2 regions of the Lysinibacillus sp. NPDC058147 genome follow, and region 2 is predicted to be linked to the other one. Evidence: a T-box and tRNA genes for the amino acid it is inferred to sense, from the RefSeq annotation. Region 2 holds a T-box; the other holds one or more tRNA genes.
What was found. A T-box is a leader RNA that pairs with one kind of tRNA and senses whether it is charged. The one in region 2 lies ahead of ileS (isoleucine--tRNA ligase), so its partner is inferred to be a tRNA-Ile.

Region 1: it has a tRNA-Ile gene. The T-box ahead of ileS (isoleucine--tRNA ligase) is inferred to sense a tRNA for this amino acid. The anticodon was not compared.

The regions. Positions count from the first base shown of each region.
Region 1 covers NZ_JBHVUJ010000012.1:84,670-88,839, reverse strand. Annotated here, with positions in the region: tRNA gene ACFVT8_RS22700 (tRNA-Val) at 18-93, shown strand; tRNA gene ACFVT8_RS22695 (tRNA-Asp) at 98-173, shown strand; tRNA gene ACFVT8_RS22690 (tRNA-Thr) at 184-259, shown strand; tRNA gene ACFVT8_RS22685 (tRNA-Tyr) at 266-349, shown strand; tRNA gene ACFVT8_RS22680 (tRNA-Trp) at 354-427, shown strand; tRNA gene ACFVT8_RS22675 (tRNA-His) at 475-550, shown strand; tRNA gene ACFVT8_RS22670 (tRNA-Gln) at 560-634, shown strand; tRNA gene ACFVT8_RS22665 (tRNA-Lys) at 650-722, shown strand; tRNA gene ACFVT8_RS22660 (tRNA-Arg) at 738-814, shown strand; tRNA gene ACFVT8_RS22655 (tRNA-Pro) at 832-908, shown strand; tRNA gene ACFVT8_RS22650 (tRNA-Ala) at 924-999, shown strand; tRNA gene ACFVT8_RS22645 (tRNA-Ser) at 1,014-1,106, shown strand; tRNA gene ACFVT8_RS22640 (tRNA-Phe) at 1,114-1,189, shown strand; tRNA gene ACFVT8_RS22635 (tRNA-Gly) at 1,193-1,266, shown strand; tRNA gene ACFVT8_RS22630 (tRNA-Ile) at 1,276-1,352, shown strand; tRNA gene ACFVT8_RS22625 (tRNA-Asn) at 1,357-1,433, shown strand; tRNA gene ACFVT8_RS22620 (tRNA-Glu) at 1,435-1,506, shown strand; gene ACFVT8_RS22615 (nitric oxide synthase oxygenase) at 1,914-2,960, shown strand; gene ACFVT8_RS22610 (CynX/NimT family MFS transporter) at 3,022-4,170, opposite strand, start outside.
Region 2 covers NZ_JBHVUJ010000003.1:379,820-407,451, forward strand. Annotated here, with positions in the region: gene ACFVT8_RS11330 (dihydroorotase) at 1-165, opposite strand, end outside; gene ACFVT8_RS11335 (aspartate carbamoyltransferase catalytic subunit) at 167-1,045, opposite strand; gene ACFVT8_RS11340 (solute carrier family 23 protein) at 1,369-2,679, opposite strand; gene pyrR (bifunctional pyr operon transcriptional regulator/uracil phosphoribosyltransferase PyrR) at 2,700-3,242, opposite strand; gene ACFVT8_RS11350 (RluA family pseudouridine synthase) at 3,483-4,394, opposite strand; gene lspA (signal peptidase II) at 4,394-4,870, opposite strand; gene ACFVT8_RS11360 (sodium/solute symporter) at 5,513-7,081, opposite strand; gene ACFVT8_RS11365 (hypothetical protein) at 7,105-7,440, opposite strand; gene ACFVT8_RS11370 (AraC family transcriptional regulator) at 7,677-8,855, shown strand; gene ileS (isoleucine--tRNA ligase) at 9,010-11,778, opposite strand; T-box leader at 12,051-12,270, opposite strand; gene ACFVT8_RS11380 (DivIVA domain-containing protein) at 12,369-12,893, opposite strand; gene ACFVT8_RS11385 (YlmH family RNA-binding protein) at 12,989-13,777, opposite strand; gene ACFVT8_RS11390 (YggT family protein) at 13,936-14,217, opposite strand; gene ACFVT8_RS11395 (cell division protein SepF) at 14,238-14,735, opposite strand; gene ACFVT8_RS11400 (YggS family pyridoxal phosphate-dependent enzyme) at 14,719-15,423, opposite strand; gene ACFVT8_RS11405 (PRC-barrel domain-containing protein) at 15,577-15,813, opposite strand; gene sigG (RNA polymerase sporulation sigma factor SigG) at 16,547-17,320, opposite strand; gene sigE (RNA polymerase sporulation sigma factor SigE) at 17,435-18,142, opposite strand; gene ACFVT8_RS11420 (sigma-E processing peptidase SpoIIGA) at 18,156-18,989, opposite strand; gene ftsZ (cell division protein FtsZ) at 19,534-20,691, opposite strand; gene ftsA (cell division protein FtsA) at 20,974-22,257, opposite strand; gene ACFVT8_RS11435 (small basic family protein) at 22,354-22,725, opposite strand; gene ACFVT8_RS11440 (DUF881 domain-containing protein) at 22,729-23,448, opposite strand; gene ACFVT8_RS11445 (DUF881 domain-containing protein) at 23,560-24,291, opposite strand; gene ACFVT8_RS11450 (cell division protein FtsQ/DivIB) at 24,269-25,090, opposite strand; gene ftsW (putative lipid II flippase FtsW) at 25,111-26,190, opposite strand; gene murD (UDP-N-acetylmuramoyl-L-alanine--D-glutamate ligase) at 26,231-27,580, opposite strand; gene mraY (phospho-N-acetylmuramoyl-pentapeptide-transferase) at 27,577-27,632, opposite strand, start outside.

The DNA of each region.
Region 1 (4,170 bases), on a different contig from region 2:
GCTAGGCATTATACCCAGGAGGATTAGCTCAGCTGGGAGAGCACCTGCCTTACAAGCAGGGGGTCGGCGGTTCGAGCCCGTCATCCTCCACCATTATGGTCCCGTGGTGTAGCGGTTAACATGCCTGCCTGTCACGCAGGAGATCGCCGGTTCGATCCCGGTCGGGACCGCCATTTTTTTTTTGCCGGTGTAGCTCAGTTGGTAGAGCAACTGACTTGTAATCAGTAGGTCGTGGGTTCGACTCCTATCGCCGGCACCATCCCTTGGAGGGGTAGCGAAGAGGCTAAACGCGGCGGACTGTAAATCCGCTCCTTAGGGTTCGGCGGTTCGAATCCGTCCCCCTCCACCATTTTAGGGGCATAGTTCAACGGTAGAATAGAGGTCTCCAAAACCTTTGGTGTGGGTTCGATTCCTACTGCCCCTGCCAGGTTACGAGGTACTCGTTATCAAACAATACTATGATTACATATAGTGGCGATTGTGGCGAAGTGGTTAACGCACCGGATTGTGGTTCCGGCATTCGTGGGTTCGATTCCCATCAGTCGCCCCATTTAATAATTGGGGTATAGCCAAGCGGTAAGGCAACGGATTTTGATTCCGTCATGCCTAGGTTCGAATCCTAGTACCCCAGCCATTCATTTCTTAGTTTGAGCCATTAGCTCAGTTGGTAGAGCATCTGACTTTTAATCAGAGGGTCGAAGGTTCGAGTCCTTCATGGCTCATCAGTTTTTATAAATGCGCCCGTAGCTCAATTGGATAGAGCGTCTGACTACGGATCAGAAGGTTATGGGTTCGACTCCTGTCGGGCGCGCCAATAAAGCCTAATAATATCGGAATGTAGCTCAGCTTGGTAGAGCACTTGGTTTGGGACCAAGGGGTCGTAGGTTCGAATCCTGTCATTCCGACCATCTTTCCTGATTGTTGGGGCCTTAGCTCAGCTGGGAGAGCGCCTGCCTTGCACGCAGGAGGTCAGCGGTTCGATCCCGCTAGGCTCCACCATTTATATAATTTCCGGAGGTATACCCAAGTCTGGCTGAAGGGATCGGTCTTGAAAACCGACAGGCGGGTAACACCGCGCGGGGGTTCGAATCCCTCTACCTCCTCCATTTTTCCGGGTCAGTAGCTCAGTTGGTAGAGCATTAGATTGAAGCTCTAAGTGTCGGCGGTTCGATTCCGTCCTGACCCACCATTTGCGGGTGTAGTTTAATGGTAAAACCTCAGCCTTCCAAGCTGATGTCGTGAGTTCGATTCTCATCACCCGCTCCAAAAAATAATGGGCCTATAGCTCAGCTGGTTAGAGCGCACGCCTGATAAGCGTGAGGTCGATGGTTCGAGTCCATTTAGGCCCACCATTATTCCGAAGTAGCTCAGTTGGTAGTAGCACCTGACTGTTAATCAGGTTGTCGCAGGTTCGAGTCCTGCCTTCGGAGCCACGGCCCGTTGGTCAAGTGGTTAAGACACCGCCCTTTCACGGCGGTAACACGGGTTCGAATCCCGTACGGGTCATCAAGCATGTTGCACATTAGTGCGACATGCTTTTTTTATGCGTACTATACTGACAAACAAAGATCATCATGCGGTAAGGAAGTGCCACTTAATAACGTCTACTCCTAAATACTGCAAAGGAGAGTAAATGAGTCCTAATGATCTCGTGTATTACCTACTTAGGCGTAAAAAAACGGCAAATCTATATTCAATAGTTTTTTCTCTGTAATTTCCCCTGATTTTAATAATGTCTACTCAAAATGGAAACCCTAATCCATAAATAACTTTAGTTTTAGAAAAATAGAAGACATGATAAGAAATATTGAACAAAGTATTTCATATATAAAATATGTATGTTTTCTGGCTGATTTTTTCGTGGTGATTATAGTTTCATTCCTCTAATATGAGGGTAGATGGAGGAATTCGATATGAATTTACATGAAGTACAGCGCTTTTTAGAACTTTATCAAGTAGAGCAAAATGAGTCTGAAACATGGCTAGAAAATAAATTACAGCAAATTAAAATAGCAGGCGAATATATACCGACAACGGAAGAATTAATCTTTGGTGCACGAGTAGCATGGCGTAATAGTAATAAGTGTATTGGTCGATTGTTTTGGCAATCGCTGCATGTTGTTGATGCCCGAGATGTTTCAAAAGAAGAAGATATTTTCAACGCATTGCTTGAACATATTCAATATGCAACAAATGGTGGGAAAATTCGTCCAACAATAACGATCTTCGCACCAGGGCGAGTTCGTGTATGGAATCATCAGCTAATCCGTTATGCTGGCTATGAAACGGAATGGGGAATCGTTGGTGATCCACATTCTATTGAGTTTACAAAAGTATGTGAGTCACTTGGCTGGCAAGGTAAGAGAACCGCATTTGACGTGCTTCCGATCGTTGTACAGGTGGATAGAAGGAAACCACAAGTGTTTACTATTCCTGACGAATATGTACTAGAGGTACCGATTCGTCATCCGGAATCTGCTCAAGTAGAGAAGCTAGGATTAAAATGGTATGCAGTGCCGATAATTTCGAGTATGCGTTTCCAAATGGCAGGTATCGATTTTGAAGCAGCCCCATTTAATGGTTGGTATATGGGAACAGAAATTGGGGCACGTAATTTAGCAGATCATGAGCGTTATAATATGCTGCCTGCTATAGCGGAAATTTTCAACCTCGATACGACTAAACAGGCTTCTCTATGGCGTGATCGTGCATTAGTTGAGCTGAATATTGCCGTTCTACATTCCTTTAAAGAAGACGGTGTTAGCATTGTGGATCATCATACAGCTGCACAGCAATTTAAATTGTTTGAGGAAACAGAAGTAACAGCAAATCGTAAGGTTACAGGTAATTGGACGTGGTTGATTCCACCTCTTTCACCAGCTACAACTCACATTTACCATAAACCTTATGTTAATGTTTACAATACACCGAACTATTTTTATCAGAAACCACCTTATTAATAGGGAAAGGCAGCTCACTTTTAACTTATTTCCGTTGAAATAAGATTATGAGCTGCCTTTTTTAATTCACATATTCATTTTTAGAAGCCCTAAATGAACATAAGAAAAGTATCAATACAACGATAATAAATAACCATCCAGCGGTTTTCCAGTTACCGAATAAATCATGCAAATAACCAAATAAAATAGGACCGATTGCGGCTAATAAATATCCTAATGATTGTGCAAAACCTGATAAATCAGCCGCTTCAAAAGCTGTACGGGTACGTAGTGTAAAGAACATCATTGCTAATGCGAATGAAGACCCTCCTGCTAAGCCTAGTAGCACCATCCATAGAACAGCGAGACTTGTCCATTCCATCACTACCCCGATAAAGCCAACTAAGTAAAATACCGTAAACATTAATACGAGAGGTCGTTGAGATGTCATTTTACTTGCAATAATAGGTACAGCTAAAGCCATTGGAACTTGTGAAAATTGCATGATGGAAAACATCCAGCCTGCACGATCTGCTGCTAAGCCTTGTGCTATGTATATTTCAGGAATCCAAGCTGCGGTTGTATAGAATAATAATGATTGTAATCCCATAGCCCCCGTTACTGCCCAAGTAACAGGCGATTTCCATAATGGTGCACGCTCTTTCGTCGTTTTAATAGGAGGCTCAGGTTTATTAAATTTCAGCAGTGGAATCCAAATTAAAATGGTTAATACCACAAGAACAAGTGCAATTGATAGTGCACCTTGCCAACCAAGTGATGAATCAGCAATAGGATAACTAATACCAGCACCGAGTCCAGCTGTCAAATTCATCGACATTGTGAAAAATGCCATAAGTAAACCTACGTGATAGGGAAATTTCAATTTAAGTAACCCCGGAATTAGTACGTTACCGAATGAAATGGCTATACCAATTAGCATAGTACCAAATACGAGTAAACTAGTTGTACCAAGGGAGCGTAGGACAATTCCTACAGCTAAAAGAATAGTTGATAAAAATAATGTTAATTCTAATCCAAATTTACGTGCGACAATTGGTGCGAACGGAGAAATAATTGCAAATGCTAGCAATGGAATCGTTGTTAGAAAGCCCGCTAGTACATTGGATATGCCAAGGTCTTCACGGATAAAGGAAATAATAGGTCCAACAACTGTTAGCGGCATTCGTAATGTCGAGGCAATACAAATTACTCCGATAACTAGTAATAAGGT
Region 2 (27,632 bases):
AAAGCCTGGTGCAACAACTAACCCATTTCCTTCGATCATTTCTGCGTCTGCTACATTAACGTTTTGACCTATCGCAGTAATTTTGCCATCCGTCATAGCGATATTTACTGTTTGTAGCTCGCCTTGTTCATTTAGCATTTGTACATTTTGAAGAACCTTTGTCATGTTACTCTCTCCCCTTTAAAATTGTTTCAACAATAGCCATCCTTGTATAGACACCATTACGAACCTGCTCGAAAATTCTAGAACGCTCGCATTCTACTAACTCTGAAGCAATTTCTACATCACGATTGACCGGTGCTGGATGCATAATAATTGCCTTTTCCTTCATTTGTTTCTCACGTTCAATTGTTAAACCGTACTCTTGATGATAGCTCTCTTTTGAGAAGCTTTTATTTACCTTATGACGTTCATGCTGCACACGAAGTAACATAATCACATCGCTTATTTCGATTAGATCATCCCAAGAATGATGCGCTTCGTAACTGCCTGCCCACTCTTCTGGACAAAGGAAATGAACATTTGCCCCTAAGCGCCGTAACGCTAACGCATTCGATTTCGCTACACGGCTATGGCTTATATCTCCAGCGATTGTCACATTCAACCCTTCAAAAGAACCAAACTCTTTTCTGATTGTATAAAGATCTAATAATGATTGCGACGGATGCTGACCAGTACCGTCACCTCCATTAATAATGGATACATTGATGCCTTCAAGTAGTTCATTGTAATACGCATCTTCCTTTGCGCGAATGACTACTGCATCCATACCAATCATTTCTAACGTCTTTACCGTATCGTACAATGTCTCTCCTTTAGAGACGCTCGAAAAGCTACCGTCAAAAGGGATAACAATACAGCCTACTTTACGCTCAGCCATTTCAAAGCTTGTTTTCGTGCGCGTACTTGGTTCAAAAAATAAATTTGCTACGTTGTATGGGCGAGATAATGATGATGCTTCACCATTCTCAAAAGCTTGCGCACGATCTAGAATGTGGTTAATTTCTTCATTTGTTAAATGTTCCATCGATAATAAGTTCTTCATCATGTACCTCCACTGGGTTGTGTTTCATGAACGTTTATGTATAACGTTCGCAAAAATCAATTTCGCCTTGGCGTAATAGCGTCCGGATTTTGAATTGTGCGAGCACAATTCATTCCTTTCAAAATCCGTGACATCCGCCGGAGGCTTCATCTTCATTCATCTCACCTTCAAGAGTGGGATGAATGAAGATAATAAAAGCCCCGTTGATGTCATCAACGAGGCATAAGGAGGCGTGACAAACTACAGCAGGATATATTCCTACTACTCGCTTATCTACAACTTCCCTTTCTTTGCCTCTCTGGACAATTCATTAAAAGGTACTTCTATGAATCTTTATTTTGCTTGTACGGTACTGGTATTTCCGCTTCTTTTTTACCCGGTAGGATGGCATTTAAAAGAACACCGATAATCGCTGCTAATGCCATACCTTCGATACTTAGTGATTCTGAAATAACGAACTTCGCACCACCGATGCCAATGACTAAAATAACTGAGGCAATGACCAAGTTGCGACTATTCCCAAAGTCGATATGATTATCAACTAACATTCGTAATCCACTTGCTGCGATGATACCAAAGAGTAAGATGGAAACCCCACCAAGTACAGCTGTTGGAATCGTTGCAATAACTGCCATTGCTTTCCCGAAGAATGAAAGTAAAATTGCTACGACTGCTGCGCCTGCAATGACATACACACTGTAGACACGTGTGATAGCAAGGACACCAATATTTTCACCGTAAGTTGTTTTCGGTGGACCACCGATTAATGCACTAATAAATGTTCCAATTCCATCACCTAAAAGTGAACGGTGCAAGCCTGGCTCTTTAATATAATCTCGATTTACAACTTTACCTAATACTAACTGGTGACCGATATGCTCTGAAATAGTTACGATAACGATTGGCACCATTGTTAGGAGTAGTTTTGATGTGATTTCAAAGTTATAGTGAACACCTGGGATTAGAAACTCAGGCTTTGCAAAGAATTTTGCTTCGGCAATTGGTGAATAATCTACAATCCCGATCATCATTGAGTAAATATATCCTACGATTAAGCCAATTAAGATTGGCATTGTGCTTAAAATACCTCTAAAGAAAATCGTGAAAATAATCGCTGTAAATAATGTCACTAACGCTGCCGAGAAGTGTAAAAAGCTATATTTATCATCTACATTCATCGCCATATTTACCGCTGTCCCTGATAATCCAAGACCAATTACCATAATGACAGGTCCTACTACAATCGGCGGTAATATTTTCATAATCCATTTATAGCCGCTTTTCCAGATGATTAGGGATACGATACCATATGTAATCCCGACTGCCATAGCACCAATCATCGCATGACCTGGATTTACACTTGAACCATCTTTATTTAAACCACCTGCTGCCAGTAAAATCGGTGCAATAAAAGCAAAGGATGAACCTAAATATGCTGGTACCTGAAATTTCGTAATTAATAAGAAGAACAGTGTAGCAATTCCACTTGTTAAAAGGGCAATCGCTGGACTAAGACCTACCAACTGAGGAACTAAGATCGTGGACCCAAACATGGCAAACATGTGCTGGAAACTTAATGTCACTAGTTGGACTGGGGTCGGTTTATCCTTAATATCTAATACTGCATTTGACATAATGTTTCCTCACTTTATAGTTAGTCTTCTTTAAAAATGATGACGCAATCTTCTCCGTCTACCTCTTGTAAATTTACGATAATACGCTCTGTCCCAGATGTTGGTACATTTTTACCGACATAATCAGCTCTTATTGGTAGTTCTCTATGTCCTCTATCGATCAGGACTGCAAGTTGAATTTGTGCAGGTCGCCCTAAATCCATTACTGCATCAAGTGCTGCGCGTACTGTCCGCCCTGTGTAAAGTACATCATCGACTAAAATAATTTTTTGATTAACGACCACGTCATCAATATCTACTTGCTCAACGTGTGCCTGTTCATTATCATGCTTTGTCGTTAAATCATCTCGATAGAGGGTGATGTCTAGCTCCCCCGTACGGATTGGTTTACCTTCAATTTTTTCAATTCGTTCTGCTAGGCGTCTTGCAAGAAAGGCACCTCGTGTTTTAATACCAACTAAAATACATTCATCGATTCCTTTATTGCGTTCAATAATTTCGTGTGCAATGCGTGTTAACGCTCTTGCCATAGATGGGCCATCTAATAGCTCATTTTGTGCCATGTAAGTTTCCTCCTCTCTTTTACTTATTGTTGGTCATGTGTCCATAAAAAAACCTCTCAAGGCGAATGGCCTGAGAGGGTTATATACGTGTTTAAATAGTATGTTAAAAAAATTTGCAGCACAAATTTTCGCAACACATTCACATGTACCTTCTCAGCCTCTCTGGACTGTCATTAAAGGTGAATATTTAGTTAAGTTGTTCATTCACTTTCGTTAGTATAGACCTTCTTTTACTATACGTCAATGCCTATTTCTTAAATCATTTAATAATTGTTCATAATCAGCAGGAATTGGTGCTTCGAACTGCAAATATTCACCTAAAGTAGGATGATCGAAGCCTAATACACCTGCGTGTAATACTTGTCCACCAAAGTCTATAGTCTTTTTTGGTCCATATTTTGGATCACCAACAAGTGGGAACCCAATATAATTCATATGCACACGAATTTGATGAGTTCGTCCTGTTTCTAAGCGACATTCTACAAGAGTGTATTCGCCAAAGCGTTCGATAACTTGGAAGTGAGTTACTGCATGCTTCCCTTTATCGACAACCGCTTGTTTTTGACGATCTTTTTGATCGCGTCCAATCGGTGCATCAATTGTTCCTTTATCATGTGCAATATGCCCGTGAACTAGCGCAGTATATTTACGTGTGACTGTTTTATTGACTAGCTGATTCACTAACGATTCATGAGCTGCATCATTTTTAGCAACCATTAATAATCCTGATGTATCTTTATCGATACGGTGAACAATTCCTGGTCGCATAACGCCATTAATACCTGATAGATCCTGACAATGATACATTAAGCCGTTTACAAGCGTACCTGTCATATGTCCAGGTGCTGGATGGACAACCATGCCCTTTGGTTTATTCACAACAAGGACATCTGCATCTTCATAAACAATATCAAGATCTAAATTTTCAGCAATGACATCTAATGGCTCTGCTTCGGGTACGTCAATTTCTACAACATCCCCTACTTTCACCTTATACTTCGCCTTTACAGTCTCTCCATTTACTTTGACAATACCCTCGGTAATCCAATTACCAATTTGTGTTCGCGACCACTCTGATTGCACACTTGAAAGCGCCTTATCAATACGCTCCCCCTGTTGTTGTTCTTCCATTGTATATGATACTTGCGTCATTATTTCACCTGTTTCTTTCCTTTTTTATCTTCAACGATTAAGCCAATCATTAATATTACTACCGCACACGTTAAAGCCGCATCCGCAATATTGAAGATTGGGAAATCATAATTAATTACTGGAATTAAGACATTTACAAAATCGACCACTTCACCTCTAAAGATACGGTCAATAAAATTACCTACTGCTCCACCTAATAAAAACATTAAGCCAACTTGAAAAATAGGTTTACCCTTAGCCTCTTTATGATAAAAGTAAAGGATGGCACAAATAACGCCTATCGTGACAATGCTAAATAACCACATTTGTCCTTCTAACATTCCCCATGCTGCTCCTCTATTTCGATGAGACAATATCCCAAACCACGGATCCCATACTGAAATTCTTTCACCAAACTCCATATTTTTCACAATTAGCCATTTTGTCCATTGATCTAAAATAATCACGAATGCGGCCAATCCATAATATTTATACACAGACACTCCTCCGTTCGCTCAACATCTAACCTATTCTACCATAACAGCCCATCTCAGAATAACTAATATAGCATGAAAATATAGATCAACACTTTATGTAGGGTAGATTTCTGCTCCGATTTGACGCTTTCTTGAGGGCGTTCACTGAGTCTTCCGTCGGTCAGGACCTCCTATCCGTCATTTTGGCCTTTCTTTCCATCGTTTTGTCGGTTCTATCCACGACTTTGACGATTCTATCCGCTTCGGCTCTTCTTTCCGTCGTTCTGACCTTTCTATCCGTCACTTCGGCTCTTCTTTCCGTCGCTTTGACCTTACTATCCGTCGTTTTGACTCTTCTTTCCGTCGCTTTGTCGGTTCTATCCACGCCTTTGACTGCTCTATCCACGACTTTGGCTACTCTATCCACGACTTTGACGATTCTATCCGCTTCGACTCTACTATCCGTCACTCTGACTCTTCTTCCCGTCGCTCTGATTTTCATCCGTCGCTTTGGCTCTTCTATCAGTCGCTCTAACCTTACTATCCGTCGCTTTGATTCTTCTTTCCGCCGCTTTCGTTCCTCAAAAAAAGCTATTGCCATCACATCATAAGTAATGGCAATAGCTTTTCAATTTTTATTCAATGTTATACAGATGCAGAAATTTAGGCTGTTTCAGACTCTTTTGAATGCACACGCTTCATGAAATCATTAACATCTGCGGGTACTTTTCGATCTAATAATGACACAATAACAACGGATAAGAAGCCTACTGGTACTGTCACTATGCCTGGGATTTTAAATTGTAAGAAGCTTGGTAATGTTCCTGGTAGAAAAATCATCCACATAGATACGCCCAGACCAATGAGTAAACCTGCAATTGCTCCTTTTTCTGTCATGCCTCTCCACCAAATACCTAAAATAAATATTGGTGTAAAGGTACTCGCCGCAACAGTAAAGGCTAGCGCCACTAAATGTCCTATGGATGCATCCTTAACTAGTAAGCCCAATGCTCCATATAAAATACCTAATAAAACAATTGCTACTTTCCCTGCAATTACTCGTTGTTTTTCTGTAATATCCTTTTTCATTATGCTTGCATATAAATCATGGGCTAATGCACCTGAGCTTGTGATAAATAACCCTGATAAATTCGAGAATATGGCCGCAAATGCACCTGCTATGACTAGTCCAAGAAGCCATTTACCTCCTAGTGCCAGTGCTGTTGTAGGAATAACCATATTGTTTCCGCCAAGCACCAGATCACGCATTACTTCATCACTTGCTGTACCTGAAATAAAAATAGAACGACCTACAACACCTAAAAATACAGCTAATAAGAAAAATGTACTGGCAATCCCAATCGCCATCAATGCTGATTTACGAGCCGCCTTAGCACTTGGATTCGTATAAAATCTTAATAATATATGTGGGAGACCTATTGTACCTAATGCTAAACCTATTGTCATACTAATGGTTTGCCAAAATGTCGGGAAGTAAAAGCCTGTTCCTGTCCATGCCGCACCATCAAAATTAACATCATTTCCATCTAGTGCATATGGTGAGGTTCCTGTAATCGGACCGTTGAATGAATTAATAGCCGCTAAAATTTTATCGTAATGCAAACCACTATACATCGCTGCAATCAACATAACAACAAACGCACCTAGGCGAATCCAAAGCTCTAAAGCTTGGTTGATTGTTGTTCCTTTCATACCGCCTATCCCTACATAGAAAACCATTACAATACAAGTAAAGATGATGCCGAATTCATATGAAGTCCCAAAAAACATACTTAAAATTTGGGCAGCCCCTAATAATTGTGGCGCTGCATAAAAACCAGAAATCGCTAAAACCACAGCTACTGCTACTAGCCGAGCTCGTCTACTATGAAAACGATAGGCTAAAAAATCTGCAACGGTAAATGCTCCAAAACGTCTTAACGGACCCGCCACAAAAATAGCTAACAACGTTAATCCAATGGAAAAGCAAAATGCATAATAAGCGCCGTCATACCCTAATTGAAAAGTTAAACCAGCTATCCCAAGAAATGTAGCAGCGCTTAAATAGTCCCCTCCAATTGCAGAACCATTTGTAAACCATCCAAAACTTCGTCCCCCAACAAAAAAATCGGATGCCGTTGCATTTCTTTTCGTTAAATACGTAATGTATACAATTGTTCCCATTAATGCAATTGTCATTAACATCTTCGGTTCTAATAGAGCTTTCATCATTCTACATACCCCCTTAGCTAAAACTACTTATTTAGTACTTCGTATTTCTTTAGGCGTTTTTCGTACAATGCTGTATGCACATACGCAATAATAAAGGCCATTAACATCATAACGACGGTTGTCACAAACCATGTAACTGTCATACCACCCCAAATTTTCTTGAAAGCAAGCTCCGGAGCGAACCAGTTCATAACTGGAATACTAAAAATTAAAATGAAATAAAATACCGTTAAGCTAAAACCTGTAGTAAACTCATCTTTCATAATTTTGTTAGTAGTTGCATCTAGCGGTGGAAGATCCTTCACATCTACAGTTCCAGCTTCCACGTATTCATAATCATGACTCCCTACTTCCGCCATATTTCAGCTCCCCTTTCTATATCAGTGAACAATTGTCTGAAATTTCAAATTATTATTCACTACAATTATTCTATTCTATTTAATCTTTAAAATAGTTACAAAATATTGCTGTATTAGTACAAAAAAATGCTATTTTAAGTTAAAATATTTTTATCATTTTCCATTTTCAATAGAAAGGAGATGTTAGCATATTAAATATTGTTTGGTACATTAAAAATTCAAATGAAAAACAACAAATGGACTACTGGTTAGAGGAATTTTTACCTAATACCTTTATTAACTGTGAAGAACCCAAAACAGAGACTTCTGCCATCATTGTCTATGAAATCAACCATTTATTTGACTGGGTAAAGATAAATCGTCTAAAAAGAAATTATCCTAATAGTATAATTATCCCTATTGTTGCAGAACACCTTACCTACTCAACTGGTATCGCAATTGAACTAAATTTGCCCGCACTTCTTATAAAGCCATTACAGAAAGCAAAATTTCTAAGAATTGTTAAAAAGCTATATACATCCTACAAAGAAAAACAGGCAAGTACTCTTACAATGCTTGAGTTATCGCAGCAAATTACGGAAGACCATACTTCACCTTTCCGAGAAGCTTTTTTAAAACGGCTTATACGAGGAGAGGTTGAAAGCGAGCAGGAAATAATCCAGTCATCATCTTTCTTATCGAGGCATTGCATCCCAAATATCGTCTTTTTAATCCAGGGCTATATAGATGTAAATGAAGATGGACCTATCACCCATAATGCAAGCAGTGTTATAACAAATGTATTTCACCAAAATTTTGCTAATAAAGCACCTCTATCCTTCTTACATTTTGAACGTTATTTGCTGTTGCTTATACGCATTCCTAATGAATACACGTCATTTAAGCATTGGTCTGAGGGGGAAGCTTGTTTACTTGAGGTCATTGAAGTGTTAAAAAAAGATTATTGTATCCACCTTTTTATGGGGATTGGTGGAGTTTTTCAGGACGCCATGCAAGTCAAGGAATCCTATAGCCAAGCTCGAAAGGCACGGAGGAAACCGCCAGTTCATAGTATTCATATACGATTTTATGAAGATTTAACAAAGCAAGAACAGCTCCAAAAGGCTATCCAATATATCGAGGAGCATTATGATGAACAACTGACGATCAGTGATGTTGCAAAATATATCAACTTTAGTGCTACTCATTTTAGCAGATTGTTTAAAAAAGAGACTGGTCGCAATTTCGTGGATTATGTAGCCTTTACACGTATCATCAAGTCACTACCGTATTTGCGAAAATACGATTACACCATCGAAAAAATCTCCTTCATCTGTGGCTTTAACACACCTAATTATTTCAGCCTTACCTTTAAGAAATATGTCGGCATATCGCCAACAGACTACCGCAATACGCAAGAAATATTTTTTAAGTAGTTCAGAACACACGTAAATGAAGCATTCAAGTCACTCCATTACAAAAAAGAATCTGCTAGACCTCAATGACAAAGTAAAAAAAGCAAGCCCCCCATACTAAGGAGACTTGCGTTATTAATTATATAGAATGCAGATTCTTATATACTATTTGTTTTTAAACGTAATACTTTTCTACAACTTCTGCACAACGCGCACACACTGTTGGATGTGCTTCATTTGAGCCGACTGTTTCAGAAATAGACCAGCAACGCTCACATTTTTCACCTGTTGCTTTTTCTACAACAATCGATGCATGTTCTAGAGCTAAAGCATCGGCAGGTGCAGCTTCAATTGATGCTACTTCAAAAGCAGATACGATTGAAAGCTGTGCAAAATTAATGCTTGCATCATTTAATAATGCCGCCACATCTTCTTTCGCATAAACAGTCACTTTCGCTTCAAGTGATTTACCGATTGTTTTTGCATTACGAGCTTCCTCTAATGCTTTTAAAATATCGTCACGAACATCAATAATTTTCACCCATTTTGTACGTAGACTTTCGAAGTTTTCATGTTCATCTACCTCTGGGAAGTCTGCTAATTGTACAGATACCTCTTCTACAACACCTTGAGCATGTAAGTAAGACCACATCTCATCACTTGTATGAGGGATAATAGGTGACATTACTTTTACTAATGTCATTAATGTGTCATAAATAACTGTTTGCATCGCACGGCGATCTTTGTTGTCGTGGCCTTCAATGTACACAACATCTTTTGCAATATCTAGATAGAATGAAGATAATTCTACTGCAACAAAGTTATTCACTGCATGATAAACAGCTGCGAAATCATAGCGATCATATGCAGCACTTACTGTTTTTAAAACATCTTGTAGGCGCATATAAACGTACTGATCCATTTCACGAAGGTCCTCATATGCTACTCGATCTTTCGTTGCATCGAAATCAGCTACATTTCCGTGTAAGAAACGGAATGTGTTACGGATTTTTCGATAAACTTCAGATACTTGCTTCAACATATCCATTGAGATACGAACGTCAGCTGTATAATCTACAGAAGCAACCCATAAACGAAGAATATCTGCCCCGTATTGATCCATAACCTTTTTCGGGATAATTACATTCCCTAAAGATTTACTCATCTTACGACCTTCACCATCTAGTACGAAACCATGTGTTAATAGTCCCTTATATGGTGCATAGCCATTAATAGCTACAGAAGTAATTAATGATGAGTTGAACCATCCACGATGTTGGTCAGAGCCCTCTAAATATAAATCAGCTGGATATTTCATACCACGTTCTACTAACACACCTTGGTGAGAAGAACCTGAGTCAAACCAAACGTCCATAATATCGTTTTCTTTTGTAAATTCACCGTTCGGGCTACCTACATGTGTGAAGCCTTCAGGTAATAATTCTTTTGCTGTTTTTTGGAACCAAATATTTGACCCATGTTCACGGAATAATGCAGAGATATGAGCGATTGTTTCTGGTGTAATAATTGGCTCACCATTTTCAGCATAGAAAATTGGAATTGGCACACCCCATGCGCGTTGACGTGAAATTACCCAGTCTCCACGGTCACGAATCATATTATAAAGACGAGTTTCACCCCAAGCAGGTGTAAATGTCGTTGATTTTACTGCGTCTAGTAACTCATCACGGAATGCATCGATTGACGCAAACCATTGTGGTGTTGCACGATAAATAACTGGTTTTTTCGTACGCCAGTCATGTGGATAAGAGTGTGTAAAGAAGTTAAGCTTTTCTAATGCGCCTACTTCTTTTAACTTTTCTGTGATTAATTTGTTTGCATCATTGTAGAATACACCTTCAAAACCAGGTGCTTCATCTGTATAGCAACCGCTATTATCGACAGGGCTAAGAATTGGTAGACCATATTGCTTACTAATATGATAGTCATCTTCCCCGTGTCCTGGAGCTGTATGAACACAACCAGTACCCGCTTCAGCAGTTACGTGCTCTCCAACCATCACAAGAGATTCACGGTCATAGAATGGATGCTGTGCAACAATTCGATCTAATGCTTCACCTTTAACTTCTTGAACAACTTCATACGATTCCCATTCAAGTTCGTTAGCAACTGTTTCTAATAATTCTTTGGCAACGATGAATTTTTTATCGGCAACTGCAACAACCACATAGATAAACTCTGGGTTTACAGAAATACCTAAGTTCGCTGGAATTGTCCAAGGTGTTGTTGTCCAAATGATAATTTTAGCATCTGCTGGGACAACATCTTTAGCATCTTTAATCGCAAAGCTTACATAAATAGAAGGCGATTTAATATCTTTATATTCGATCTCTGCTTCTGCAAGTGCAGATTCAGATGATGGAGACCAATAAACTGGTTTTAAACCTTTATAAATATAGCCTTTTTCAGCCATCTTTCCGAAAACTTCAATTTGACGAGCTTCAAATTCAGGCTTTAAAGTAATATATGGATTTTCCCAATCACCACGAACACCTAAACGGCGGAATTGTGTACGTTGGTTGTCGATTTGCTCGTAAGCATACTCTTCACATAATTTACGGAATTCAGCAACAGACATTTCTTTGCGCTTTACACCTTTATTCGTCAGTGCTTGCTCAATTGGTAAACCATGTGTATCCCAACCTGGGATATAGTTTACATGGTAGCCAGTCATAGAGCGATGACGTGTAATCATATCTTTCAGTACTTTATTTAAAGCATGCCCGATATGGATATCACCATTTGCATATGGAGGGCCATCGTGTAACACATACTCTGGGCGTCCTTCTGTACGCTCCATCTGTAATTTATTAATGTCCATTTCATTCCATTTTTCTTGCATCTTCGGTTCATTTGCCGGTAAGTTTCCACGCATTGGGAAATCTGTTTTTGGCATTAATAAAGTATCTTTGTACTCAACCATTTTTAATTCCTCCTTTATGTTTACAAACAAAAAACATATGCACTTAGGCGCTCATTCACATACGACAGTTATTAGACTCATCACCTTAACGTAGGGCGTTACGACTGGATGCTTTCTTGGGAGTATTATTCACGGCATACGTTTTGAGAAATGCCATCCCTAAGTTCTAGTTATTGGCAAAATCAATACATTTCAACAACGAAAGTATAAGCAACACAAATAAAAATGGAAGCCTTCCTCCTTTTGAACATAAAAAAAGCCTCTCAATCCCTCAAAGGGACGAGAAGCTTATACTCGCGGTACCACCCTAATTGTAGTACAAAATTGTACTACCACTTAAAGCACGTTAACGTTGTGCGTCACGAAATAACTTACTTCATTCAGTTATTTAGCTCCGAAGTGATGTTCATTGTTATTTGCTTGTTTGGGCTCACACTATCCCCAAATCGCTTAACTACGCCTAACAAATACTGTCTTCGTCTCTGCCTATTTGCATATGTGTTCAAAATAATTACTATTAACATAGTATATGAAAATCAAACAATCACGTCAAGCTTCACTTATTGTGTTGAAATGCCTAATAACAGCGATTAAACTTGATCGGCTTCCTGTGCTTCTTCAACGGATGTTTGAATTTCAGTAAGGTCAATATCATATTGTAACAAATGGTCCCAATCGTCTGCATTTAGTAAATCCAGCTGTGCCTCTACAAGCATTTTAAAGCGATTACGGAATACCTTTGATTGCTTTTTCAACTCATCAATTTCAATTGTCACTTTTCGAGCCTTTGTTAAAGCCTCATTGATAATACGATCAGCATTTTTTTCTGCTTCCTTTACAATGAGTTTAGCCTCTTTTTGAGAATTTCTTCGCACTTCGTCAGCTGCCTCTTGTGCAACAACAATTGATTTTTGTAACGTTTCTTCTAATGAGTTAAAATGTCTCGCTTGTTCTAAGGAAATTTCTAGTTGTCTGTCTACTTCCTTTTTTTCACGTAACAAAATTTCATAGTCTTTAATAATTTGATCTAAAAATTCATTTACTTCATCTTCAGCATAACCTCTGAAAGATTTAGTAAACTCCTTATTATGTATATCAATAGGTGATAATGGCATACGATCCTTCTCTCCTTTACATGTACATTCGTACTTTCTATTATACAATTGTTCCAACAACTTAGCAGTAAAAATTAATGAAATTTACTTGATTTTCAGCTTTTTTGGGTCAATCGACCGATTTGCAAACGAATTTTATCTTTTTTTGTACGGCCTTCAGTCATTATAATTTTAATTCGACCGCTTCCGCGTACAGATAGAATATCTCCTTCTTGTAATTCAAAAGCAACTGTATCCCGTTCAGTCCAATTAACACGTACCTTTTTACCTGTAATTAATGCTTGAGCCTTCTGACGAGAAATGTGTAAAACAGTGGAGATAATAACATCTAAACGCATAGAAGAAACAGTGTGAGATTCTTCTAGCCACTCTTCCTCATTTTGAAGCAATGGCTCCGTCTCTTTAATCGATTCTACATGTACCTTTACTTTGCCGATACCTGTTAAATGTAAGCGTACATATTCCGCTACCTCATTCGCTACTACAAACTGTACTAGATGGTCGCTTACACGAATATCACCGAATTTGCCACGATCCAATCCTAAAGACAATAAAGCTCCAAGAACATCTGGATGTCGTAGTTGGACAAATTTTACAGGATATTGAATTGTAAATACTGTAAGCTGAAAATCTTCCTCCATAGGCTCATAATAAGTAGGGTAAATAAGCATGCGTTGTCTTTCTGCACCCTCAAAGAGCCCAGCACTAGCTATTTTTAAAGTGTCATACTGTCCAATTATCGACGCAACAATAAAGCGCTGTCTAGGATCTAGGAAATCAGTAAGCTTTGGAGCATATCGATCCTCTACCTCATGCTGCCAGCCCACAACCTGTTCAATAAATGGCTGTTCATCTTTCCTAAAATGCTGTATTAAATGCTCCATATAACTCACCTCTATTATCTCTCTTTTACTAGTTCAATTTCATTGGTATTTTAAGGGTTTATAAAAATAGGCTTTTAACCATAACGTGGTGTTGATTTCCGTTTTAAATTTAGTTTTCCCAATAAATAAAAAATCCTCACCGTTCGTGAGGATTTCTTTTATAGCATCATATCGTATATTTTTAAAATTACAATAAATAGACCTTTTTGAATATAATTAAGGAGAAATATTGCTACGATAGGTGAAATATCAATCATGCCAATTGGCGGAATGAATTTTCTAAAGATGGCAAGATAAGGTTCGCATACTTTTGCTAATAAGCGTCCAACTGATGAGTTTTGGACAGCTGGCACCCAAGACATTAAAACATATGCGACTAACATTAATGAATAGACATAAAATGCTATTGACACATACTTCAAAATTAAATAAAAAGTCATATAAACTACAATCCTCGCTATTAATTATCGTCTAAAATAAAATTCGAAATTTCGCCAGACACTTCTACATTCTCAGGTGTGCATAGGAAAATATCTTTACCGATTCTTTGAATATCACCGGCAAGTGCATAAACTGTGCCACTTAAAAAATCAATTATCCGTACACCTTGCTCTCGCTCAATACGTTGTAAATTGACGATCGTTGCACGCTTATTTTTTAAGTGTTCAGCAATGTCCTGAGCTTCGGCATAAACTCTTGGTTCAACTAATACAACTTTTGCACCTTTTGAATTCATCGCTGCTTGCAAACTTACAATGTTGTTTGTAGGTGTTGTACTCTGCGGAAAAATTTCCTGAACCGGTGCCTTTCGCTCCTTCATAACTTTTTTAGGCTTCACAGATTGAATCTGTTGCTGTTGTTGTACGGGTTGTTGCTGTTGAATAGGAGCTTGCGTGATTTCTTCTTCTAGTTCTTCCTCTAGATAAAAGAAATTTTTAATTTTATTTTTCATGCTCATCCTGTTCCCCTCTTTCATTTCCAACAAGAGCCGTTCCAACTCGAACAAATGTAGCCCCTTCTTCTACCGCAATTTCAAAGTCATTAGACATGCCCATTGATAACTCGGTACAAGGTGCGTGTGCGAATCCTTGCTCGGCTATTTGCTGTTGACATTGTTTTAATTGCTTAAAAACAGAGCGAATAATTGTATCCTCATCTGTATTTGGTGCCATTGTCATTAAACCAACAACTTGAATTTTTGTAAAACTCTTTAATGATTCAATAAAAGGCAGGACTTCTTCAATCGATAAACCATGTTTTGATTCTTCGCCTGATACATTAACTTGTACAAAACATTTGACAGGTTTGTCTGCTCGTTTTTCAATTTCTTGTGCTAAACTCAAACGATCTAATGCATGTAAATAATCAATACTGTTAATAACTTGTTTGACCTTACGTGTTTGTAAAGACCCGATATAATGCCAATGTACATCAGCTTTAATCGCCTCGATTTTACGATTTAAGCCTTCAGGACGGTTCTCTCCTAAATGAATAAGCCCCGCATCAATTGCTTCTTGTGTTCTTTCTACAGAAACTTCTTTTGTCACTGCAATAATTTGGACTTTCTCTACTTCACGATTTGCACGTTTTTTTGCTGTTTGTATAAGTTCATTAATTTTCTTCAAATTCGCTATGATTTTTGTCACTGTTTTTCCCAACTTTACAACAATAGTTTCTTTTATTGTAACAAGCAATGCTTGAATTATCAATGAATAGCCTGACCTATGTGAAAGTACAATTTACCTTACCAACGCATTAAAATCTCCTTATATTTCCAATATGCATTGAAATTTTGCTCTTTAGGATAAAGCTTTTACTAAAATGACATCCTTTCCAACTACAAGTACATCTTTCATATACACTTTCCTAACAGATTCTTCCCCGCGAAAAAGGCCAAGATATTTACGGGGCTCTGCAATCATAAAGGCCGTTACATAGCCTGTTTCTTTGGATACCTCTGCATCTACCACAAATCCTAAAAAGCGTCCATTGCCTGCTTCAATAACTTCTTTTTGCTGTAACATTGAGAAACGCATTTTATCCCTCCTAAATCAATTACTTTCAACATCGTTTTATCTCAACAAACTATGTTTTCTCTTTATATTTATGTGTTTATTGTTGGTTAAATGAAAATGAAATGATTAAGTGTAAAACTGTCATAGTTAAATTTAATTTGGCTCTTTGGCAAAACGTGTGGTTGATTTCCGTTCCGACTGATCGCTTTGCTTTCGCTACAGAAAACATTTGTTGCTTACGCTACGCTTTCGCTCAGAGCAGAGCTTCCTGGGGGCGTCCGATGAGCCGCTTCGCTGCGCTGCAGGGTCTCGGGCCAACAGATGTTTTTTGAGCGAAAGCGTAGTGTTAATGCAGCGTCAGCAAAGTGTTTTTGTCTGTGCGAAAGCGTAGTGCAACGTAGCGACAGCAACAGCACCGATGTTGGTCACGAAGGCGTTATCACAGGACGTGATGTTTTTAGCCTTCGTTCTTCTATCGCTAATCCCCAAGGAGTCGCTCAGTCTCCACTACAATCAACTAATTCATTTAGTATGTATCTTCTAGCTCGTCACTCTCTAATTTATAGTGATAATATGCGAAAGCATAACATCACTATAAATATTTAAATGCGTAATCAAAGCCACAGCAGATATCAATAACACATTCTCTATTCTGTAGGAAGCGGCTCGACGCTCGCCCACAGGAAACAGGTAGGCTGGAACGCATTTTTTTATAAATAAAATGCGCACCGAGATTCGGGTGCGCATTGTGTTTTTACTTATAATCTTTCTGCATTGTTTCAATTGCATTTTTTTCTAGACGAGAAATTTGCGCTTGAGAAATCCCCAATTCTTTTGCAATTTCTGTTTGTGTCTCACCGTAATAAAAACGCTTTGCAACAATCATTTGTTGACGATCATCTAACTTTTGTAAACTTTCCTTTACTGACACGTAGGCAACCCATTGATCTTCCGATACATCATCATCACGTAATTGGTCCATCATATAAACAGCGTCTCCACCGTCTGAATAAATGGGTTCTTGTAAGGACACTGGATCTTGAATGGCATCTAAAGCAAATAAAACATCTTCCTTTTTCATGTCAATCATTTCAGCGATTTCTTCAATCGTTGGTTCTCGTAAATTATCGGTTATCCATTGCTCTTTTGCCTGCATCGCCTTATACGCAATATCTCTTAGAGAACGAGAAACACGTAATGCATGATGATCACGCAGATGGCGACGAATTTCACCAATGATCATCGGTACAGCGTATGTTGAAAATCGTACATTATGCTTCAAATCAAAATGATCAATGGCTTTCATGAGGCCAATACAGCCTACCTGAAATAAATCATCTGCCTGCTCACCCCTGTAGGCAAATCTACCGACAATACTAAGCACTAACCTTAAATTGCACATTACAAGCTCTTCCCTAATCTCAGTTTCTCCAGCTTGTAAACGAATGAAGAGTTCCTTCATTTCCTCGTGCTTTAAAATTGGCAAAGTCGATGTATCTAAGCCGCAAAGATCTACTTTAGTTCGCATATTCGATTCCTCCGGATGTTATTCTCTGACTAAACCGTTACATCAGTTTGTCCGAGAGAAACGAGAATATGCACAAAAGCTGCAACCAATTTTAGGTAGGGCAAATTTCCCTCTCTAAGATATTGGCTGATTCAGATTTTCACGTAAATCTTGAATAATTTTCTTTTCTAATCGGGAAATATATGATTGCGAAATACCTAAATGATCAGCAACCTCTTTTTGAGTCATTTCAATTTTTCCATTGAGACCAAAACGACATTCCATAATATATCGTTCACGCGCACCTAGTAAATTAATGGCATGGAACATATGTTGACGCTCAATTTTCTTCTCTACATTGTCTAAAATAATATGCTCTTCAGTTCCTAAAATATCAGACAATAACAACTCGTTTCCATCAGCATCGGAGTTTAATGGTTCATCTAATGAAACTTCACCCTTCATGCGACTTGTTTTACGTAAGTGCATCAAAATCTCATTTTCAATACAACGTGATGCGTATGTGGCAAGTTTAATATTTTTATCAGTATTGAACGTTTCAATCGCCTTAATTAAACCGATAGAGCCAATACTTATTAAATCCTCAATCGGCGTTCCCGTATTATCAAAACGTCTAGCAATATAAACAACAAGACGTAAATTACGTTCAATTAGTGTATCTCTAGCTCGTAAATCACCATTCATAAAGGATGCAATGACTGTAACTTCTTCTTCTCGACTTAATGGCACTGGCAATGAATCATTTCCCCCTATATAGTACGTTTCACGACTCCGAAACTTACTCCAAAATTTTTTCAAGCTAGCAAGTAGCCTAAGAAGCAATAGTTCTCCCCCTCTATGAGTTATTTGAAAGCGCTGAAAAATGTAAAATTGCTGCTGTGCTGTGTGGAAAATTTTTAGCTTTTTTTGTTAAAACGATATATTCATTCGTTTTCACTTGTGAGTGCTCCCCCTTTATATGCCACTCTTCAAAGCGGAAACCTAGTACAACCGATTGCTGTTGCACTGTATTGACATGAATAAATCGAATATAACGCTGATAATCTTCTGAAAACATGGATACATTATACGGATCAGTTTCTTGCCATTCTAACAATGATTTGCAAAATGCTGCAGGTAAATGCGGCCGTAATGCTGCATAAGAGACAAAGTGAACAGGTTTTCCTGAAAGTGGCTCAATCGCTTGATTCCCCGTATCTACGAATGCAGAGAGTGGTATTTTTACATCAAAGATTTTTAACGTAGTAGCAAACACAAACTGACCACTTAACCGCTCAAGCTTTACAAACCCCCATTGCTTATAAAAAGCAACTAGATTACCAACAGCTAATAGTAGGCAAATGATTATAAAATGGACAACAGAAAGATTCTTTAAATACGGTTGTAATGCTGTTAATAATCCACCAATAATGATTGTTGCTGTTAAAACAATCGGTCCTTGTTTTTGAAAACTTCGAATCTTGAAGCGAAAAGCTATCCCGATTAATAAGATAAAGCTCAGTACCGTCGTCAACAGCATTTGACCACCTATTACAGCTACAAAACTACTACAAATAGAACTCATTAATAATCTTGTGTTCTTTACAAAAACCCCTGTTACTTTTGCCGTAAACTTGAGTATCGCTAGATTAAAAAGTGTATTAATGAGCACCAGCCATTCTCCATACATAACAGCCGCCTCCTATATACAAAGTTAGCATGTTACTCCCACAAATATTGTCAAACAATCGCATCAATTCATTAAAATGTTTTGACAAAATACATCTTTTCCTTACACATTTGAACATAATAAATTTTTTGACTCTGAAAATTATTAAGGGAATTTTTTTGATTGTTGTAGTGTTTTAAATGTGGATGGGATGTGAATCCTTTTTTTCTTTTGAAGGTGGATGTCGATAAAAATTAAAAGTTGGGTGATAAAACGTGATAGTTTATCGATAAATTTAAAAAGTTTGGTGATAATTCCTAAAAGTGTTTCAATAAAACTAAAAAGTTGGATGTCATTTTGTTAAAAGGGATGTCATGTGAATTAGTTGATTGGAGTAGAGACTGAGCGACTCCTTTGGGATCAGCGATAGAGGAACGGAAATCACCCCCTCGTTTTGCAAAAAAGCCTACTCTATTTAATAGGACAGTCTGACATATTAACAACATAAAAAGCTCGTATTTCACATAATGTAAAATACGAGCTTTTTAGAAGTTCGGATGCTGATTTATCCGCGATTTTTACGGTTACGTAAAAATGCTGGTACCTCAAGCATGTCATCCTGCGCATAATTTTGTTGATTTTGACGTGGTTGCTCTTGCTGTACGTGCACATCTTGACGTTGCTCACGAATTGGAGCCTGCTGTTGCGGTGCAGCATTTCTATTTGCATTTAACGTCGGTCTTGTAACATTACGCTGTTGCTGTAGAGCTTCCTCTGAGAAACCAGTCGCAATTACTGTCACAATAATTTCATCCTTTAGATTCTCGTTAATAACAGAACCGAAAATCATATTTACTTCTTCATCTGATGCCGATGCTACAATATCTGCAGCCTCTTGTACTTCAAATAAGCTAAGATTTGAGCCACCAGTAATATTCATAAGAACACCTTTAGCGCCATCAATTGATGATTCAAGTAAAGGACTTGAAATAGCTTTCTTAGCTGCTTCAGCAGCACGGTTTTCACCTGTAGCAATACCAATACCCATTAACGCTGAACCTTTGTTAGACATAATTGTTTTTACGTCTGCAAAGTCTAAGTTAATAAGACCTGGCGTTGCAATTAAATCTGAGATACCTTGTACACCTTGTCGTAAAACATTATCTGCTTCACGGAATGCCTCTAGCATTGGCGTAGATTTATCGACAATTTGTAATAGCTTGTCGTTTGGAATGACGATTAGAGTATCAACAGACTCCTTCATGCCACCAATACCACCGATAGCTTGTGTTTGTCGTTTGCGACCCTCAAACGTAAATGGACGCGTTACAACACCGACTGTAAGAGCTCCTAAATCGCGAGCAATTTGCGCGATAACTGGTGCGGCACCAGTACCAGTTCCTCCACCCATTCCAGCTGTAACGAATACCATATCTGCACCACGTAGAACTTCTTCTAATTGTTCGCGGCTCTCTTCTGCAGCTTTTTTCCCTACTTCAGGATTAGCACCTGCACCTAACCCACGTGTAAGTTTTGTACCAATTTGTAGCTTTATTTCTGCTTTTGATAAATTTAGCGCCTGTGCATCTGTGTTTACTGCGATAAAGTCAACACCTTGTACACCATGTTCTATCATTCGATTGACAGCGTTGTTACCGCCGCCACCAACACCAATGACTTTTATTACTGCAAGTTGATCAACACTTGTATCAAATTCTAACATTTCTTTTTCCTCCCACGGTAACTCGACTCTGTATCATTCATTACGCATTCAAGATCAATTATGCCTCGGTATAATTGCGTCCGGAATCGGCTTTGTGCTGGCACAAAGAACTCCTTTCCGATTCCGTGACATCCGCCGGAGGCATTAACTTCTTTCAGCAGGTGTTTGGACATCTGCTGAAAAGTAGCTTAAATCCGCATTCATCTCTTACCACCTATAGAGGTGGGAGACTTCTGTACCTGTCGCTACGCTTTCGGTACAAAGGACTTCTGCTGAAAGAAGTTAATCAAAAAACTTATCAAATAATTTTTTTGCTCTTCCGATTACGCTTCCTTTTGATTCTGAAGGTGCAGCATATTCTTGCTTTTTAGGTGTGGCTGCAGGAGATCCTACAACTGCATATTCAATAGGCTGCGTATTAATACTTTTTCCATAAAAATCATCTTCTAAATAGGCGTAACGAATAAGTCCAACTGCCGTCGTAAATGAAGGCTCTCTAACGCCAATATAGTCAGGTGTATATATTCTAACACGCGTTTGCAGAATCTGACGTGCCAGTTGAGCAATACCATCAAGCTTTGCAACGCCACCTGTCAAAACAACACCGCCTGGTAAATCCCTAACACCTAGACGGGCTAACTCGTCGATAACTAACTCAAATAATTCTTCCAAACGAGCGCCAATAATTTCTGAAATAAAGCGTTGGCTGTACTGATCTGTTGAATCTGTCCCTACAATCGGTACTTCGAAGAGTTCATCATCTGATGCATCATCATAATAGGCATGTCCAAATTGATGTTTAATTTGTTCTGCCTGTTCTGTTGGTGTTTTTAAGACGATTGAAATATCTTTTGTGATATGATCGCCACCAACAGGAATGACACCCGTATGCGTTAACAGTCCCTCTTCAAATACTGTGATAGTAGTTGAGCCGCCTCCTAAATCAACGAAAGCGGTACCTTGGTTTTTTTCATCCTCCGTTAATGCAAAAAAACCTGCTGCTAATGGTTGTAAGTATATTTCTCGAATACTTAGACCTGCACGTTCTACACAGCGTAGAACATTGTGTAAAAGTGTTTTAGAAGTTGTGATCATTGTGGCATCCATTTCTAAACGAATACCAATCATACCTCGTGGATCTTTAATCTCATCTAAATTATCCACAATAAATTGTCTAGGAATAATATTTACTAATTCACGTTCAGGAGGTATTGACATGACTTGTGCAGATTCTACCACTCTATCTAAATCATCATCTGTAATTTCTCTATTTTCACTATTTACAGCGACAACACCTTTAACTAGCTGTAACATCGTCTGGTTAGCCGGAACCCCTAAAACGACTTCATTTATTTGATATCCTGTCATTCGTTCAGCTTGATCTATTGCTTTTCGAATCGATTGAACTGTTGCATCAATATCAACAATTGCACCTTTTCGAACTCCATTAGATTTTACATTTCCGACTCCAATTACATGTAATTGACCGTCGCTCATTTCACCTATTAATACCTTGATAGAGGATGATCCTATATCAAGAGAAATATATAAATCTTGCTGATTCAATTCACTGCACCTCCTTGAAAAAATGCTCTTATTCTCATTCTATTGTAAATTCGGCTTAATGTCTAAGCAAATCGAGCATTTTGCTCAATTTTTCTCTCATTCTATGGAATTTTTGTTCCTTTTGTGACGTTTCTCATCTAACCTAGTTAGTAAAATACGCCTAATTATTGCTATATTCTGGAATAAACGTACTCCAAAAGCAAAAATTGCCGCTAAATACAAATCTATCCCTAAATACACACCTAAAAAGGCTAATCCCGCTGCCAAAATTATATTAAAAAAGAATCCTGATACAAATACTTTATCGTCATATACTTGCTGTAATTGAGCACGAATACCACCAAATAATGTATCTAAGGCTGCCAAAACAGCTATTGACAGATAATTTTCATATATAGAGGGTATTTGGATATTTGTTAACAAGCCAAGGGCAAGTCCAAATATCAAACCTAAAAATGGTAGCCACATATATTATTCTCCTTTTTCCACCTCTGTTAAATAATCATTTGTCAATGGCTGATCAAATGCTGGGATTGTTAAATGCTCAGTTGGTTCCTCAATTATTAAATTAAAGTTATCCAAATAAAAGGAATCGATAAATGTTGAGGCTTGTAACGAATTGTACATTTTTTGAGCTTCCTTAAAAGAGCTTGTCCCAACGTAAATTTCAAAGGGTGGTGAAGACAGTGGTACACTGTTCACTGTAGTCTTTCCATTTATGTCTCGAATGGCTGTCGTCTGGACAACGCGATTTCCATCTATCGAGACACTTGCTGCATTGTTTTTAAACAGAGTATTTAGTAATTGGGTTAGTAAATCAGGTGAAATTTCTTTGATTTCATACCCCATTTCTACTAATTCGGGCGCTGGTTCAACACGAAGTATAACTCCTGGCCCTGTGACTTCAGTTAGCCCTGCCTGTAGCTTTAAATGATGCAGCGTTTCATATAATGCTGACTGCAAATTTGCTTTCTCAGATTGCTCATAGCGACCCACTACTTCATTAAGTGAGCGAATTTCTGCTAATAATGTGGAATGCCTTTGCTTTTCTTCTGCTAATTCCTCTCTTATGGCCCAAATATCTCGTGTATCTCGCTCAGCTGGTTGCTTTATGGTATTGTATTGTACCGCTATCATCAAACCGATAATAAATAGCACGATCGTTATTCGGGTATACATATTTTGTTTCAAAATAGCCCCTCCTAGACGTATCGTAACCCCATCGTAGATTTACTAAAATCTATAACCTACTACCTAGAGGCTATAACTTAATTTAATCTGTAAATATTGACTAGAAATCGTTTAACTTTCTACTTTTGCTTTTGGCATTGTAAGCTTTTGATCTGCTTCCAATGATACAACAATATTGTCATTTAATAATTGATCCACAACGCCACCATTTAAGTTTAAAGCAGCTATTAATGTTGCTGAATCTCCGACTGCCTCGATGACAAATGGAGCTGGATACTGCTTGCCATCAATTGTAATGACTGGTCCATTACAGCGTATATATGAATTCGCCAAAACACGTTGACCATTAATAGCAATTGCTTGAGTACCAGATATTTTAAGCTCATTGAGCAATTTAAAAATATGGCTTTCATGCACGATATACTCATTAGGATTAGCAGATTTCGGATCGTAATCACCATCTTGAAGAGTTATACGTATTCCTTTTCCTTCTGAATTTAAATCGCCTAACAACAAGCGCAAATCCTCCGCTTCTTCAACAAGCTTTGTATAATCCTTCTTGTTTGCGACAAACGACTTTTCATACTTGCGAATTTTTTCTTGTAAAGCATTCGCCTCATCTGTCAATTCTTTATTGCGCTCTTGCTGTGCGATTAACTCCTCACGATATGATTCCTCTTGCTCGAAAAGCTTTGTATTAGTTGAAGAACCTGCATCTCGATTATCTTTTGCCTGGTTGTAGGAATAGCCAATGATAAACCCCATAGTTATACAGACGATAAGCAACTGAAATTGTTTTCTTGAAAAGAAACTTTCTTTGCTATTCTTTTTCTTGTTGTTCATCTTTTTTCACTTCCTGGTTGGCCGCATCTTTATCCATATCAAGGTTTGCTTGGTTGTACTCATTATTGAAAGGGCGATAATACGAGCCGACCTCTAAATCGATAACCCCCTTTTCCAAATTTGGAATTTGCGCTACGAGTGAAGGGTAATGATTTAGTTTTTCCGCTAAAGTTTGAATAACAGCACGAACTTCGTAGCCATCGTTCATGTAGAGCCTGATTGCATTAGGATTTGCTTCATTACTATTTGTATTGACTTGAGAAATTAATGCTAATACTTCTGGATTAAGTTGTGCTAATTGCTTTACAAGCTTCTTAATTGTCTTTTCACCAGTTATGCCGATAAATACAGGTGCATCAATCGGGATGTCATCCCCAGCTTGTTCAAAGCGCTTGCCATTTTCAAGCAATGGATAATAAGTACCGTCACCAGCTAAGTACGCAACCTTTTTCCATTCTTTAATATCTATTGTCACGCCTTGAAGCCAATTACGTTTAACATGCGCTTCTTTCACCCATTTATCCTTTAGTAATAATTTCTCTACGTCTTCAACTTTAAATCCCCACATCGACTTCCCAGTTGCAAGAGTACTTGTCTTCAAATAATATTGGTCTTCTACTAATCGAGCACCGTTGACTGTTATTTTGTTGATTTTACTGTAAGGAGATTGAAAATAAAGGAGTACTGCTAACACGATAAAGAAAAGTAATATTAGCACTATAAATTTCCGATTTGTACGCTTTTTTCGTCGCTTTTTTAGCGTAGGTATGCGATCTTCTATGTCAATTACTTTCTCCAAAAAGTACTCCTCCTTTATATTTATTTCGCTAATTGATAAATAATACCTATTATTAGCCACATTGTTACTAAAGATGTTCCTCCATAGCTGATAAATGGCAATGTGACACCTGTAACAGGAACTAAGCCAATTACTACTGCTATATTTAGAAATGCTTGTACTGCAAGCATTGTTACAAGTCCAATGATTGCGTAATAAGATGTTCTTGTTTTAGCCCGCACTGCAAATTTATAGCCTGCATAAATCACCAGTACGAAAAGTGCTAAAATAACAAGTCCACCAAACAAGCCAACCTCTTCAAGAATTATTGCGTAAATAAAGTCATTTTGTGGTTCAGGTAAATATAAAAACTTTTGCCTGCTTTGTCCAAAACCATGCCCGAAAATCCCAGCAGGACCTATAGCCATTAACGATTGTACAGCCTGAAACCCACTTCCTAAAGGATCGACCCACGGATCAATAAATGCCTGAATCCGCTTTAGTCGGTATGGCGCTGTGACGATCAATCCAACTAATCCAGCAACCCCAGCAACCATAAACATCGCATAAAGCTTTAAAGGATACCCTGCCACAAAAAACAATAAGAACACAGAAACTACGAGAATAAAAACTGAACCAAAATCAGGCTGTAGCATAATAAGTACAACTGGCAATAATAAGATCAATCCATGCCGCCAATTAATAATCGAAGTACCAGTTTTATGCTGTGCTAAAATATGGCTCATGTATACAATGACTGTAATTTTCGTCAGCTCTGCTGGCTGAATTGTTAAAGGACCTACACCAATCCAGCTTTGAGAACCATTTCGTACAAGTCCAATTCCTGGTATAAGTACAAGGACAAGTAAAATTAACGAAAATATATAGGCCATTTTCCAAAAGGACTGCTCTTTCAAAATATTTAATCGAATCGTGATTAAAAACACTACAATGGCTACGGCAAAGTATAGACTTTGCTTCATATAAAACGGCATTTTCCCACTATAATGAACGGCACTCCAATAGGTACCTGCAGAATAGACGAAAATAATGCCGATTATAGAAAGCAGCAATGTTGTTCCGAGCAATAAATAGCTTTCTTTCCCTCTCAGTAATGCCATCCTTCCAAGTCAAGTATATTCTAAAATAATTACAGGCTCATTACAGCTTCATTACAGCATCAATAAAAACATCGCCTCGTATTTCAAAGCTGTCATATTGATCCCAGCTTGCACATGCTGGAGATAATAGAATAACATCGCCTTCTGCTGACATCGGTGCTGCATAATGCACTGCATCCTCAACATTTTGGGCAATGACAGTTTGCTGTACACCACATGACTTCGCAAATTCTACAAAGCGTAATCCTGTTTCTCCGAAGGCAACAACACCTTTTACATGGCTCATGCTTGGACGTAATTCTTCAAACGAATGTCCTCGATCTAAGCCACCTGCAAGTAAAATAACAGGTGCTTGGAATGCATCTAAAGCACTTTTTGTAGCCAAGCAATTTGTTGCTTTTGAGTCATTGTAAATCTTGCGTCCGTTCCATTCACGCACGAACTGAGTACGGTGACGAACTCCTCCAAATTTCGCTAAAACTTCTTCCATTTTAGCTTTGTCACAGCCGACTAAAATACAAGCTGCGACAGCCGCTAAAATATTTTCTAAGTTATGCTTACCAGGCAAAGCAATATGTTCTCGTTCTAGATACGGCTCACCTTGCCAGTAAATTGTTGTATCATCCGCACTAATTCCCTCATTCGTGCGTCCTTTAGAACTAAATGGTACCTTTTTAGCATTTGATTTTGTTGCATATCCAACAACAATCGGCTGATCAGCATTATAGATAAAATAGTCGCTTTCATCTTGATTACGCGTAACACCAAATTTTGCCTCTGCATAGTTATCAAATGTCCCATGATAATCAAGATGCGCATCATAAAGATTTGTTAAGATAGCAATTTTCGGCTTAAACGTTTCAGTCCCCATTAATTGAAAAGATGATAACTCTGTAACAATTACATTATCCTTGTGTGCTTCGCTTGCCACACCACATGCAACTGTACCTATATTCCCTGCAATTAACGGTTCTAAACCACCGTTATTCAACATGTCGAAAATTAATGTTGTCGTAGTTGTTTTACCGTTAGACCCAGTAATACCGATAAACGGCGCTTCACTAATTAAATAGGCAAGCTCAATTTCTGTCCAAACGGGGATTCCACGACTTATTGCATCTGCTACTATTTTGTTGCTATAAGGAATCCCTGGATTTTTCACTACTAATTCAAAGCCTTCATCGAGTAAATCCTCTGGGTGACGCCCACAAATAACTGTAATTCCTTTTTGCAATAAACCTTGCGCATCTGGGCTTTCATCAAATGGTTTTGAATCATTGACCGTCACAAAGGCGCCAAGCTCATGTAAAATCTCAGCTGCAGCCACACCACTTTTAGCTAGACCTAAAACAAGGACTTTTTTATGTTGTAAATCTGTAAAGTTTCTCATAAGAACGCCTCCGATAAAACTGCAATCAATGCTACTGCTAAAGCAGTTGACC